3 regions of the Mesorhizobium sp. M0771 genome follow, and region 2 is predicted to be linked to each of the others. Evidence: predicted binding sites of a transcription regulator. Region 2 holds the regulator's gene; each other region holds the start of a gene.

Region 1 (4,198 bases), on a different contig from region 2:
CGCTTGCCGCCGCCGAGATCGAAGATAGCGCTGGCCGACGAGCCCTGCCGGTACCAGGAATTCGCCGGATCCCATTCCTGGCAATAGACGCCGGCGGGATCGCCTGCGACCATGTAGCGGGCGGCGTCGAATGTGTGGATCGCCATGTCGAGCAAGAGCACATGCGCCATCTCCTCGCGAAAGCCGCCGAAATGCGGCGCGACGAAGAAGTCGGCATGGATGCTGGTTGGCTTGCCGATGGCGCCGGAGTCGAGAAAGCGCCTTATGCGCCGGACATTGGCGACATAGCGGCGGTTCTGCACGACCGCATGGACGCGCCCCGCGTTACGCGCCGCATCGACGATGGCGCGCGCATTTTCCGGAGTATCGGCCAGCGGCTTTTCCGTCAGCAGATGGCAATTATGGGCAAAGGCGGCAAAGGCGACATCACGCCGGGCGGCTGGAACCACGACATCGAACACCGCGTCGGGCCTGGTCTGGTCGAGCACCGCGTCGAGGCTGGTGCGGATGACCGCGCCGTCGAGCCCGTATTCGTGCGCCCTCGCCTTCGCCCGTTCGGCGTCGAGATCGACAAGGCCGACAATGGCCAGCCCGTCGATCTGCCTCGCGGCATCGAGCCAGGCCTTGCTCATCGCACCACAGCCGACGAGGACGGCATTCATCATCCGGCATTCCTCCCGTCCGGTCCCTCCAGACCGAATGTCACGGCATTTCCGGCATCACCGTAAACGTTTCTCCGTAAACGTTTACGAGAACACACCCGATGGCGTAGAATGTCAATCGGCTGTCAGCGAAAATCATCCCGAAGCCTTGGCCTGGGCGGCAGCCGGTGCTAGCCAAGACAGGGGGAGAACTGTCCTTGGCGTCCAGCATCCATGACCTCGCGCGTCACCTGAACATTTCGATCGGCACCGTGTCGCGGGCGTTGAACGGCCGCGCCGACGTCAATGCCGACACCCGCCAGCGCGTGCTCGCCGCCGCCAAGCAATTGAACTATTCGCCCAACCAGTCCGGCCGCAGCCTGCGGCAAGGCACCACCCATTCGATCGCCTTCATGCTGCAGCCGCATCCGGGCGACCAGCAATATGGCGAACCGTTCTTCATCCCGTTCCTGATCGGTCTGCAGGGCCGGCTGGCCGAGGATGACCTGGATCTGATGGTCGTCATGGGCGAGCCCGGCCAATATCAGCAGGAGAGGCTGCGCCGCGTGGTTGAGACGCGCCGGGCCGACGCGGTCGTGTTGGCCAATACACGGCGGGAAGACGATCGGATCGACTATCTCAGCAAGGCCGGCTTTCCCTTCGCCACGCTTGGCCGAAGTCAATCCGGCGACGACACCTATCCTTCGCTCGATATAGATTTCGAGAGGGCGGGTGATGAAGCCGTCGACCGGCTGGTCGCGCGCGGCCACCGCCGCATTGCCGCCATCCGCCCTTCGCTTGATCTCAACTTCGGCTACCTTTTCCTCGACGGCTACCGCAAGGGGCTGGAGCGGCATGGCATCGAAGTCGACCCCGGCCTGATCGCCGACGGCTTCATCAACGAGGCAGGCGGCTACCAGGTGACGCCGCGCGTGATGCTCTCCAAGGACCGGCCCACAGCCATCATCTTCAACAATGACGCAATGGCGCTCGGCGGCTGCAAGGCACTGGCCGAGATGGGCATCAGGCCCGGCCACGACATCGCGGTGATCGTCATCGTCGACACGCCGCTCTGCCGTTATTTCTCGCCGGCGCTGACCGCCTTCCGTCCGTCGCTGGAGCCCATGGGCCGGCGGCTGGCCGAAATGCTGCTGGCATCGCTTCCGGCCTTTGCCGGCCCGGAAGGCCCGCGCATCATCCGCGAAGTCTGGCCCCTGGAGCTGATCGCGCGCGACAGCGATTGATCATTGCGCTCTTCCCTCTCCTACAAGGGAGAAGGAAGAGGCCCTCTCTGTCACGCAAGTATCATGTTCGCGTCCTAGACCGCTTTGCGAGAGGGCGACATCGTCCATGCGATGCGGTGGCCCCTTTGCGCCGCTCAAGGCTTGTCACAAAGAGGATCTCCATGAAAAATCTGCACCGAACCGTGTCGCTCGGCGCCGCATTGGCGCTGTTTACCGCCCTGACCCCTGCCCTTGCCGACAGCACCGCCACCGTTGGCGGCTTCGTCAACAAGGGCCTGGTCGGCGTCGGCCGCATTCCGGCCGATCAGAAGGACAAGTTCGGCGAGACCTTCGGCTCCGGCTCCGGCATGTCGATCGACGCCGCAAGCTGGACCCGTGGCGCGGACGGCTACAAGGGCTCGCTCTGGTTGCTGCCCGACCGCGGCTACAATGTCGTCGGCACCACCGACTACCGGCCGCGCCTCAACACTATTCATATCGAATTCACGCCGACCGCACTGGGCGCCACGCCCACCGCCGGCCAGGAACGGACCGGCGTCAAGGCGACGCTAGCCGATTCCCTGCTGCTCACCGACGACAAGGGCGCAGACGCCACCGGTCTCGATCCGCTCAACGGCGTGCGCGCGGCCAATGGCGACCTGCCGATCCTGCCCGAGGCCAATGGCAAGCTGGCGCTCGACAATGAGGCGATCGCGCGGCTGCCCGACGGCACCATGTTCATCTCTGACGAATACGGCCCCAACATCTACCGCTTCTCGGCCGACGGCCATCTGTTGTCGGCAACGCAGCCGCCCGCCGCTTTGGTGCCGATGCGCAAGGGCGCGCCGAACTTCGCCTCCGACAATCCGGGCCCCGGTGCAGCCGAACCCGATCCGAAGGATCCCGAAACCGGCCGCCAGAACAATCAAGGCCTCGAAGGCATGGCGCTGACGCCGGACGGCAAGTCGCTGATCGCTGTGCTGCAGTCGGCGCCCCGCCAGGATGGCGGCGATTCGCCCGCGACGCGCCAGAACACCCGCGCGCTGGTCTACGACGCCGCCGACCCGGCCCATCTCAAGCTGGTGCATGAATATGCCGTGCCGCTGCCGGTGTTCAAGGACGCCAAGGACAAGACCAAGGTCGCCGCGCAGAGCGAAATCGTGGCGCTGTCCGACAAGACCTTCCTGATGCTGGCGCGCGATAGCGGAAACGGCCAGGGGGTGAAGGGCGATACTTCGCTGCTGCGCCAGATTTTCGTCGTCGACGTCTCTGGCGCCACCGACATTGCCGGCGGCGCCTTCGATGCCGCCGACAAGCCGCTGGCGCCCAAGGGCGTGCTCGACCCCTCGGTGACCCCGGCCAAGCTGACGCCGTTCATTGACATCAACGACAACAAGGAACTCGGCCGTTTCGGCCTGCATGACGGCAAGCCGAACGACAAGGACAATCTCTCGGAGAAGTGGGAAGCGATGTCGGTGGTCAGCGTGCTCGATCCGGCGCTGCCCGACGACTATTTCCTGTTCGTCGGCAACGATAACGACTTTCTCACCCAGGACGGTTTTCAGGTCGGCGCGCCCTACAAGGCCGACGACGGCGCCGATGTCGACACCATGTTCCTGGTCTATCAGGTCACGCTTCCGGGCCTCGCCAACAAGTAGCCGTATACGGAAAGGGGGACGCGCCCGGCGCGTCCGCCTCTAACCGTTTGTCGGCGATCAGCGATGCCGTGAAGGCACCTATTTCAAGATCTCCGCATCCCTTGGCACGCCGGCATCGATCGGCTCGGCGGTCCGGCTCGACACAGCCATGATCTTGCCCGCGGCCGACAGGTTCGGGCGCACATAGACCTGGGCTACGCCGTTGACCCGGCTGTAGAGGTCGATGATGTCCTGGTTCATGAAGCGCACGCAGCCCGACGACGCGTTCTTGCCGATGGAATCCCATTCCGGCGTGCCGTGCAGCCGGTACATCGTGTCCTTGCCGTCGCGGAACAGATAGAGCGCGCGCGCGCCGAGCGGACTCTGCGGTCCGGGCGGCATGCCGTCCTTGTATTTCGCCAGTTCCGGCCGGCGCTGGATCATTTCGGGCGGCGGCGTCCACACCGGCCATTTCTTGCGCGCCTGGATCACGGCGCTGCCGGTCCAGCCAAACCCGGCCTTGCCGAGGCTGACGCCATAGCGCATTGCCTTGCCGCCGTCGCGCACCAGATAGAGAAAATGCTCGGATGTATCGACAACGATCGTGCCGGGTTTTTCGCCGGTCGGATCGTCCACGATCTGGCGCACGAACTTCGGATCGAGCTTGGCCACGGGGATTGCCGGCAATGAAAAGCCC
Region 2 (4,198 bases):
CTCCATTTTTTCGAGCCTCGAAAAAATACTGGTTCAATGATAAGGCACTGTCAACATCGATTATGATGGATTCTGATGGCGTTGCCGCATTTTTTCGAGCTCCGCAATAAACAATGACAGGGCTGCCGGCGTCTGCCAATATTTGGCTGGTGCCGTCGAACGCCTTCACTATCATGAGGCGCGAGGAGGCCGGGAGGAAAACAAATGTCGGTTGGGATCCGCCACGACGATCTGCGCCGTCGCAACCGTGCGATGGTGATTTCGGCCGTGCGCCGGGCCGGCCAGCCGTCGCGGACCGAGATTGCGGCGACCACCGGCCTCAGCCATTCGACGATATCGGCAATCTCGTCTGATCTAATTCAAGAAGGCATCCTGATTGAAGGCAAGCCTGGCGAGACCGGCTCGCTGAAACGCGGCCGGCCGCAGGTCGGCCTTGGCCTCAACCCGGAAGCGGCGGCGGTCATGACCGTGGTGCTGTCGCTGAACTTCCTCTCCGTCACCGTCATCGACTATGCCGGCCAGGTGGTCGCGGAAGAACAGCGCCGGCTCGACACGCTGACCATGCCGCGCGACGAGCTGATCGGCGAATGCGTAGCAATCGTCGGGCGGCGTCTCGCGGACCCGGACCTCGATGTCCAGAGCATCGCCCGCATTGCCATGGGCATCCAGGGCATCACCGATTCGCAGGCGCGGGCCATGCTGTGGTCGCCAATCACGCCACTGACCGACATTGCCTTCGCCGACATGTTGGAAGCGGAATTCGGCATTCCTGCCACCATGGAGAACGACTGCAATATGATGGCGGTGGCCCTGCAATGGCGCCAGCCCGAGCGCTACCGCGACAATTTCATCGCGATCCTCTTGTCGCACGGCATCGGCATGGGGCTGGTGCTGAAAGGCGAACTGTTCACCGGCACCCATTCCTCGGGCGGCGAGTTCGGCCACATGATCCACCGTCCGGGCGGCGCGCTCTGCCGCTGCGGGCGGCGCGGCTGCGTCGAGGCCTATGCCGGAAACTACGCCATCTGGCGCAGCGCCAAAATGATGGGCGAGGATGCCGAGCCGGTCGATATCGGCGACGCTGATATGCGCGCACTCGCCGCGCGCGCCCGCGAAACCGATGGCCCGGAGCGCGAAGCCTATCGCAGGGCCGGTGAGGCGCTCGGCTTCGGCCTCGGCAGCCTGTTTGCTCTGATCGATCCGGCACCCGTCGCCATGGTCGGCGTCAGCGCCGCCGCCTTCGACCTGATCGAACCGGCATTGCGCGAAGCGATCGCCCAGACCGCCGGCGGCCAGCACTCGAAATCGATCTCCTTCGACACCGAGCCCAACGAGCTGCCGCTGATCCGCGAAGGCTGCGCCATGCGCGCGCTCGGCTTCGTCGACCAGGAGATTTTCGCGCCGGGCATTCAGGCGAAATCCGGCAAGCATGTCGCCTGAATGGCCGGCAACGGCGCGACGCGCAGCATCCTAGTCTTCCCTAATAGCGTAGCCGGCGCCGCGAATGGTACGGATGACATCCGGCATGCGGCCGTTGTTGACGGCCTTGCGCAGCCGCCCGACATGCACGTCGACGGTTCGCTCGTCTATATAGATCGTCTCGCCCCAGACATTGTCGAGCAGTTGGCTGCGCGAGAACACGCGGCCGGGATGGCGCATCATGAATTCGAGCAGCCGGAACTCGGTCGGTCCGAGCCTGATCTCGCTCTTCTTGCGGTAGACCCGGTGCGATTCTCGATCGAGCACGATGTCGCCGACCTTGAGCACGCTCGACAGCACTTCCGGCTTGGCGCGGCGCAGCAGCGCTTTCACGCGCGCCATGAACTCCGGCGTCGAGAATGGCTTGACCAGATAGTCGTCGGCACCGGTGGACAGGCCGCGCACGCGGTCGCTTTCCTCACCGCGCGCGGTCAGCATGATGATCGGCAGCCGCTCGGTTTCGGGCCGCACTCTAAGCCGCCGGCAGAGCTCGATGCCGGAAACAGCCGGCACCATCCAGTCGAGCACCAGGAGATCGGGCACGTTTTCCTGCAGGCGGATCTCGGCCTCGTCGCCGCGTGTCACCACCTCGACCTGATAGCCTTCGGATTCGAGGTTGTAGCGGAGGAGCACGCCTAGTGGCTCCTCGTCCTCCACGACCATGATGCGTGGCGCGATCATATGCAGTTCACCCTCATCAGGCCGGCGTGGCCATCGCCGTCTCGTCCTGCTTCGGACGATTGGCGGGCAATTGCTGGCCGGTCAGCACATAATACGCATTTTCGGCGATGTTGGTGACATGATCGCCGATGCGCTCAAGATTCTTGGCGCAGAACAAGAGATGCGTGCAGGCGGTGATGTTGCGAGGGTCTTCCATCATGTAGGTCAAGAGCTCACGAAACACGGACGTGTATTTGACGTCGATGCGCTCGTCGTCATTCCTGAGTTTTGCAAGCGCTGCCGCATCGGTGGCGGCATATTCCTCGACGACGCCTTGCACCTGGATCAGCACCAGTTGCGCCATGGCGTCGATGGAGTGCGAGAGGTCGCGCGGCGTGACGCTCAAGCCCACGGTGCCGACGCGTTTGGCGATGTTCTTGGCGAGGTCGCCGATGCGCTCGAGGTCGCCCGCCATGCGGATCGAGCCGACCACGGCGCGCAGATCGTTGGCCATCGGCTGGCGCTTGGCGATCAGCGTGATGGCGCGGTCGTCCAGTTCGCGCTGGCGCGCATCCATGATGGCGTCGTCGGAAACGACACGCTGTGCCAGCGCATTGTCCGAATTGAGCAGCGCCCTGGTCGAGCCGCTGACCATCGAGCCTGCCAGATCGCCCATGTCGCGGATCAGCTTGCTGATCTGCCCGAGCTCTTCATCGAAGGAGGCGACGGTATGTTCACCCATGATCTTGGTCCTCGTGCCTGAAAATTCACCCGCCGGACGGCTCAGCCGAAGCGGCCGGTAATGTAGTCCTGGGTGCGCTTGTCGTCGGGGTTGGTGAACATCTTGTCGGTGGCGCCCTCCTCGACGAGATAGCCGAGATGGAACATCGCCGTGCGCTGCGACACGCGCGCCGCCTGCTGCATCGAGTGGGTGACGATGACGATCGTGTAGTTCTGGCGCAGTTCGTCGATCAGCTCCTCGACACGGGCGGTGGCGATCGGATCGAGCGCCGAGCAGGGCTCGTCCATCAGGATCACCTCCGGCGACACGGCGATGGCGCGCGCGATGCACAGGCGCTGCTGCTGGCCGCCGGACAGGCCGGTGCCGGGCTCCTGCAGGCGGTCCTTGACCTCGTTCCAGATCGCCGCCTTCTTCAGGCTCTGCTCGACGATCTGGTCCATGTCGGACTTGCGCTTGGCCAGCCCATGGATGCGCGGGCCGTAGGCGACGTTCTCGTAGATCGACTTCGGGAACGGGTTGGGTTTCTGGAACACCATGCCGACGCGGGCGCGCAGTTCGACGACATCGATGTTCTTGTCGTAGATGTCGTCTTCATCGAGCGTGATCTTGCCGGTCACCCGCGCCAAATCGATGGTGTCGTTCATGCGGTTGAGGCAGCGCAGGAAGGTCGACTTGCCGCAGCCGGACGGGCCGATCAGCGCCGTCACCTGGTTCTGACGCACGTCGAGATTGACGTCGAACAACGCCTGCTTCTCGCCGTAGAAGACGCCGACCTTGTCGCCGCGCATCTTGATGACTTCGTTCGACTTGGCGTTCATTTTGTCGCCCACTGCATTCTCAAGGGACTGTTCGGTCATGATGTTCATACCAAATTGCCTTTTTTCTACCAGCGCCGCTCGAAGCGGCGCCGGAGCACGATCGCGGTGATGTTCATGGCCATGAGGAAGACGAGCAGGATGATGATGGCGCCGGACATGCGCTCGACAAAAGCGCGCTCAGCCTCGTTTGCCCACATATAGATCTGAACCGGCAGCGCGGTCGCCGGATCGAAAGGCGTCGTCGGATAATCGGCGACGAAAGCGACCATGCCGATCAAGAGCAGCGGTGCTGTCTCGCCGAGCGCACGCGCCAGGCCGATGATGGTGCCGGTAAGGATGCCTGGGGCGGCAAGCGGCAGGATGTGATGGAACACCATCTGCATCTTGGAGGCGCCGAGACCTAGGGCCGCCGAGCGGATCGACGGCGGCACCGCGGCGAGGGCGGCGCGCGTGGCGATGATTATGGTCGGCAATGTCATCAAGGTCAGCACCAGGCCGC
Region 3 (4,198 bases), on a different contig from region 2:
TGCGCAACCATGCCTACAAGCAGGCCACAGCGCTTTACGATGCGGTCGGCGCGACGCGCTCCTTCCCGACGCCGCCCTATCCCTCAACCCACAATCTCGGCACAAACCGGATGAGCGAAAAGGCGGAAGACGGCGTCGTCAACAAGCACGGCCAAGCGCACGACATCAAAAACCTGTTCGTGTCGGACGGCAGCCAGTTCACCACCGGTGCGGCTGAAAATCCGACGCTGACGATCGTGTCGCTGGCTATCCGCCAGGCCGAATACATCGCTTCGCAAATGTCGGCCAAGACGATCTGAGCCGTCCTCCGGGATCGCTACGCGGAACGCGCATGGCGCGTTCCGCCCTTTTTTCCTAGGACTCACTATGCGCCGACCGGCTGTCCGTCCTTGCGGCGGATGGCGACGACGGACGGTCGCGGCAGCTGGCCATCCCTGAAGTCGGGCCACAGCGTCTGCGCCTTGTCGAGCGTCTCTGCATCTTCCGCAGGGTGCTGCACCGACAGGAACAAAGTCGTGCCGTCCGGCGTGAAGCATGGGCCGGTCGCTTCGGCGCCATGCGGGCAGGTGAACAGCAGCTTCGGCAGGCCGCGCGCCGCACCTTCGGTGTCGACGCCATAGACGCCGTCCGGCAGGTCGAAATCATTGGCGCCGTCCGTCGCCACCCACAGCCGCCCCGCCGGGTCGAAGGTGATGTTGTCGGGGCAGACGAACCAGCCATTGTCCGACGTATCCGGATGAAAAGTGGCGCCGACCTTGGCATCTTTCGGGTTGCCGCAGAGCACGAACAGGTCCCAGGCATACTTTTCCGCGGTGTGGTCGGCATCCGCGCCGCGGCCGCCGGGCGGGATCAGTTCGACAATATGGCCCCACAGGTTCTCCGGCCGCGTGTTGGCCGGATTGACCTTCGACTGGTCGCGCTTCTTGTTCTTGGTCATCACCGCATAGACGCGGCCGGTCACCGGATTGGTCTCGATGTCCTCGGGCCGGTCCATCGGCGTGGCGCCGAGCGCATCTGCCGCAAACCGCGTCTTCAACAGCACCTCGGCCTGTTCGGCAAAACCGTTCTCGGCGGTAAGCTTGCCCTGGCCGTGCACCAGCGGCAGCCACGTCATCGAGCCATCGGCATCGAAGCGGGCGACCGACAGCACGCCATCGTCGAGCAGATCGGCGCCGGAGGCCGGATTGGCCCTATCATAGGCCTTGGCCGAGACGAAGCGGTACATGTATTCGAAATAGTCGTCATCACCCATATAGACGACGACGTGGCCGTCCTTGTTGAGGACCACGGTCGAGGCCTCATGCGACATGCGGCCAAGTGCCGTGCGCTTCACCGGCCTGGACTTAGGATCGTAAGGGTCGATCTCGACCACCCAGTCGAAGCGGTTGGCCTCGTTCGGTTCCTTGTCGAGGTTGAAGCGGTCATGGAAGCGGCCGCGGCCATAGATATCGGAGCCGTCGAAGCCGTAACGGTCCAGAAGCTCGGCGGTCGGCGCCTTCTTCGGGTCGCCGCCGAAAATGTCGGACACGCCTTCCTCGCAGGTCAGCACCGTGCCCCACGGGGTAACACCGCCGCTGCAATTATAGCTGGTGCCGAGCACTTTCGTGCCAGTCGGGTCGGCCGAAGTTTTCATCAGCGCATGGCCGGCAACCGGTCCGGAAACGGTCATTTCGGTGTTGGCGGTGATGCGGCGGTTGAGCGGGCTGTCCGCCACGGTTTCCCACTTGCCGTCCTTCAACTGCACTTCGACGATCGAATGGCCCATCGCCGCCATGCCGAGATCGACCTGTTCCTTGGTCATCGTCTTGCCGGCATCGTCCTCGGTCATTCCTGGAAACATCACATTGGGCGAGATGTATTCGTTGTTGACGCAGAGCAGGCCATGATCGGAATTTGCCGTACCCTTGGGCAGCGGCATGAAGGCGATGTAGTCGCAATTGTAGCCGAAGCGCTTTTCCTGTTCCTCCGCCGCGACCTTGTTGCCGTCGAATTCGGCGAGGCCGGCTGCAAGCGGATCGCCCCAGCGCGCGACGATGGTCGTCTCATAGCCTTCGGCGGCGGCATGGGTCTTGCCGTAGACCCGTTTCAGCTCGGGAAAGCCGAGCGTCGACTGCGCTGTGGCGGCATGCGTTTCGCCGGCAAACAAGGAGCCGACAAAGCTGCCGCCGGCAATCAGCGCGCCGGAGGCGAGGCTGCCTTTCAAAAGAGACCGGCGCGAGACGCGCTCGGCAATGATTTCGCGGATGACGGGGGAGGATGAAGACGGTGCATTGGCCATGGTGTCTGCCTCTCAGGGTGGATGTTACGGCGCACCGTTGCCCTAGTCTGCTTAGGCAACATTCACATGACATAAGAGGAAGGTTTTGCCGCAACTGGGCGCGGCACTACGCATCGCTCAGCCCTTGGTGCAGGTCGAGGCGGTGAAGGCGCCGTCGGGCTGCTTCAGAATGATGTCGAATGACGGGGCGGTCTCGCCGTCCAGTGTTGCCTGTGTCATGGAGACGGAGTTGCCACCGGTGGTATAGCCGCCCAGCGGCCCGAGCCAGGTTATCTCGCCATTGGCATTCATCTGATAGTTGTAGCCTTGCGTCGCGGTGCCGAATGTCACCGGGCCGGTATAGACATTGCCCTTGATGGTGATGTCGCCGAGGTTGAGGAAGGCGCCGAGCAGGTAGACCTCGCAATGATAGGTGCCGTCCGGAAGCTTGCCCTCGCTGAAATCGGCGCGCGCGGCGCCGCTCGTTGCCATCAGCAGCAGGATGCCGGAAATGCGTGAGATGCGAGATGTCATGACGTCTCTCTTTTGAAGGGCGAGCTTGCCCTGTTTTTGCGCGGTGCCGCAACATTGTTCGCCCGGAAACCACGGCCGGAGATCAAAAACTAGGCATTTGTCTCAATTGGGTGAAAATTAGGCAAAAGTCGTGTGCGCTGCGCAAATTTGCCTCAATCAATTTTTACCGGCTGCCTTTGTTGTTTCTCCAGCTCATATACCAACCGGCTGATAACGCTCGGCTATTACATCTTTATGAGCGGCGCCTTCGCGTTTGGCACGGCAGTTGCTTTGAATTGTCGCGGTGCAATCAAACAGCTTGGGAGTCTTCGGTATGAGGGGTAATTTCTCCACAATAACAAAAATGTTTTCGGCGGGCGTGATCGCCGCCGGCCTGTCGATGTCGTCTCCGGCCAAGGCCGCCGAAGACACGATCAAGGTCGGCATTCTGCATTCGCTATCGGGGACCATGGCGATTTCGGAGACGACGCTGAAAGACGCCATGCTGATGCTCATCGAAGAGCAGAATGCCAAGGGCGGTCTGCTCGGCAAGAAGCTCGAGGCGGTCGTTGTCGATCCGGCCTCCAACTGGCCGCTCTTTGCCGAAAAGGCGCGCGAGCTGATCTCGAAGGACAAGGTCGCCGCCGTGTTCGGCTGCTGGACCTCGGTGTCGCGCAAATCGGTGTTGCCGGTGTTCTCGGAACTCGACAACATCCTGTTCTACCCCGTCCAGTATGAGGGCGAGGAAAGCGAGCGCAACGTGTTCTACACCGGCGCCGCCCCGAACCAGCAGGCGATTCCCGCTGTCGATTATCTCATGAGCGAAGACGGTGGCTCGGTGAAGCGCTGGGTGTTGGAAGGCACCGACTACGTCTATCCCCGCACCACCAACAAAATCCTCGAGGCCTATCTGAAGGCCAAGGGCGTCGCCGCCGAAGACATCATGGTCAACTACACGCCGTTCGGCTTCTCCGACTGGCAGACCGAAGTCTCCGCAATCAAGAAATTCGGCTCGGCCGGCAAGAAGACCGCCGTCGTCTCGACCGTCAATGGCGACGCCAACGTTCCGTTCTACAAGGAACTCGGCAACCAGGGCATCAAGGCCGAGGACATCCCGGTCATGGCCTTTTCGGTCGGTGAGGAAGAACTGGCCGGTCTCGATACCGCGCCGCTGGTCGGCCATCTCGCTGCCTGGAACTATTTCGAGAGCGTCGACACACCCGAAAACAAGAAGTTCATCGCCGACTGGCACAAGTTCATCAAGAATGACAAGCGCACCACCAACGACCCGATGGAAGCTCACTATATCGGCTTCAACATGTGGGTGAAGGCGGTCGAAAAGGCCGGCACCACCGATCCCGACAAGGTCATCGACGCCATGGTCGGCGTGTCCGTGCCGAACCTCACCGGCGGCTATTCGACCATGAT

What was found. Region 2 encodes PhoB, which activates phosphate uptake and scavenging genes when phosphate is short. Its sites were predicted from a motif close to TGTCATNNANCTGTCAT; they were not measured.
Region 1: a site for PhoB is predicted at 1,934-1,950, ahead of NKI05_RS18790 (esterase-like activity of phytase family protein). Genes of this name have one in related genera too.
Region 3: a site for PhoB is predicted at 2,334-2,350, ahead of NKI05_RS11870 (PhoX family protein). Genes of this name have one in related genera too.

What each region holds. Positions count from the first base shown of each region.
Region 1 is NZ_JAMYPC010000012.1:6,665-10,862, forward strand. Features, by position in the region: gene NKI05_RS18780 (Gfo/Idh/MocA family protein) at 1-665, opposite strand, end outside; gene NKI05_RS18785 (LacI family DNA-binding transcriptional regulator) at 860-1,885, shown strand; gene NKI05_RS18790 (esterase-like activity of phytase family protein) at 2,047-3,522, shown strand; partial or broken gene NKI05_RS18795 (L,D-transpeptidase) at 3,601-4,198, opposite strand, start outside.
Region 2 is NZ_JAMYPC010000020.1:54,284-58,481, forward strand. Features, by position in the region: gene NKI05_RS25630 (ROK family protein) at 205-1,440, shown strand; gene phoB (phosphate regulon transcriptional regulator PhoB) at 1,471-2,160, opposite strand; gene phoU (phosphate signaling complex protein PhoU) at 2,177-2,881, opposite strand; gene pstB (phosphate ABC transporter ATP-binding protein PstB) at 2,923-3,747, opposite strand; gene pstA (phosphate ABC transporter permease PstA) at 3,765-4,198, opposite strand, start outside.
Region 3 is NZ_JAMYPC010000006.1:158,125-162,322, forward strand. Features, by position in the region: gene NKI05_RS11865 (GMC family oxidoreductase) at 1-299, shown strand, start outside; gene NKI05_RS11870 (PhoX family protein) at 365-2,278, opposite strand; gene NKI05_RS11875 (hypothetical protein) at 2,396-2,791, opposite strand; gene urtA (urea ABC transporter substrate-binding protein) at 3,105-4,198, shown strand, end outside.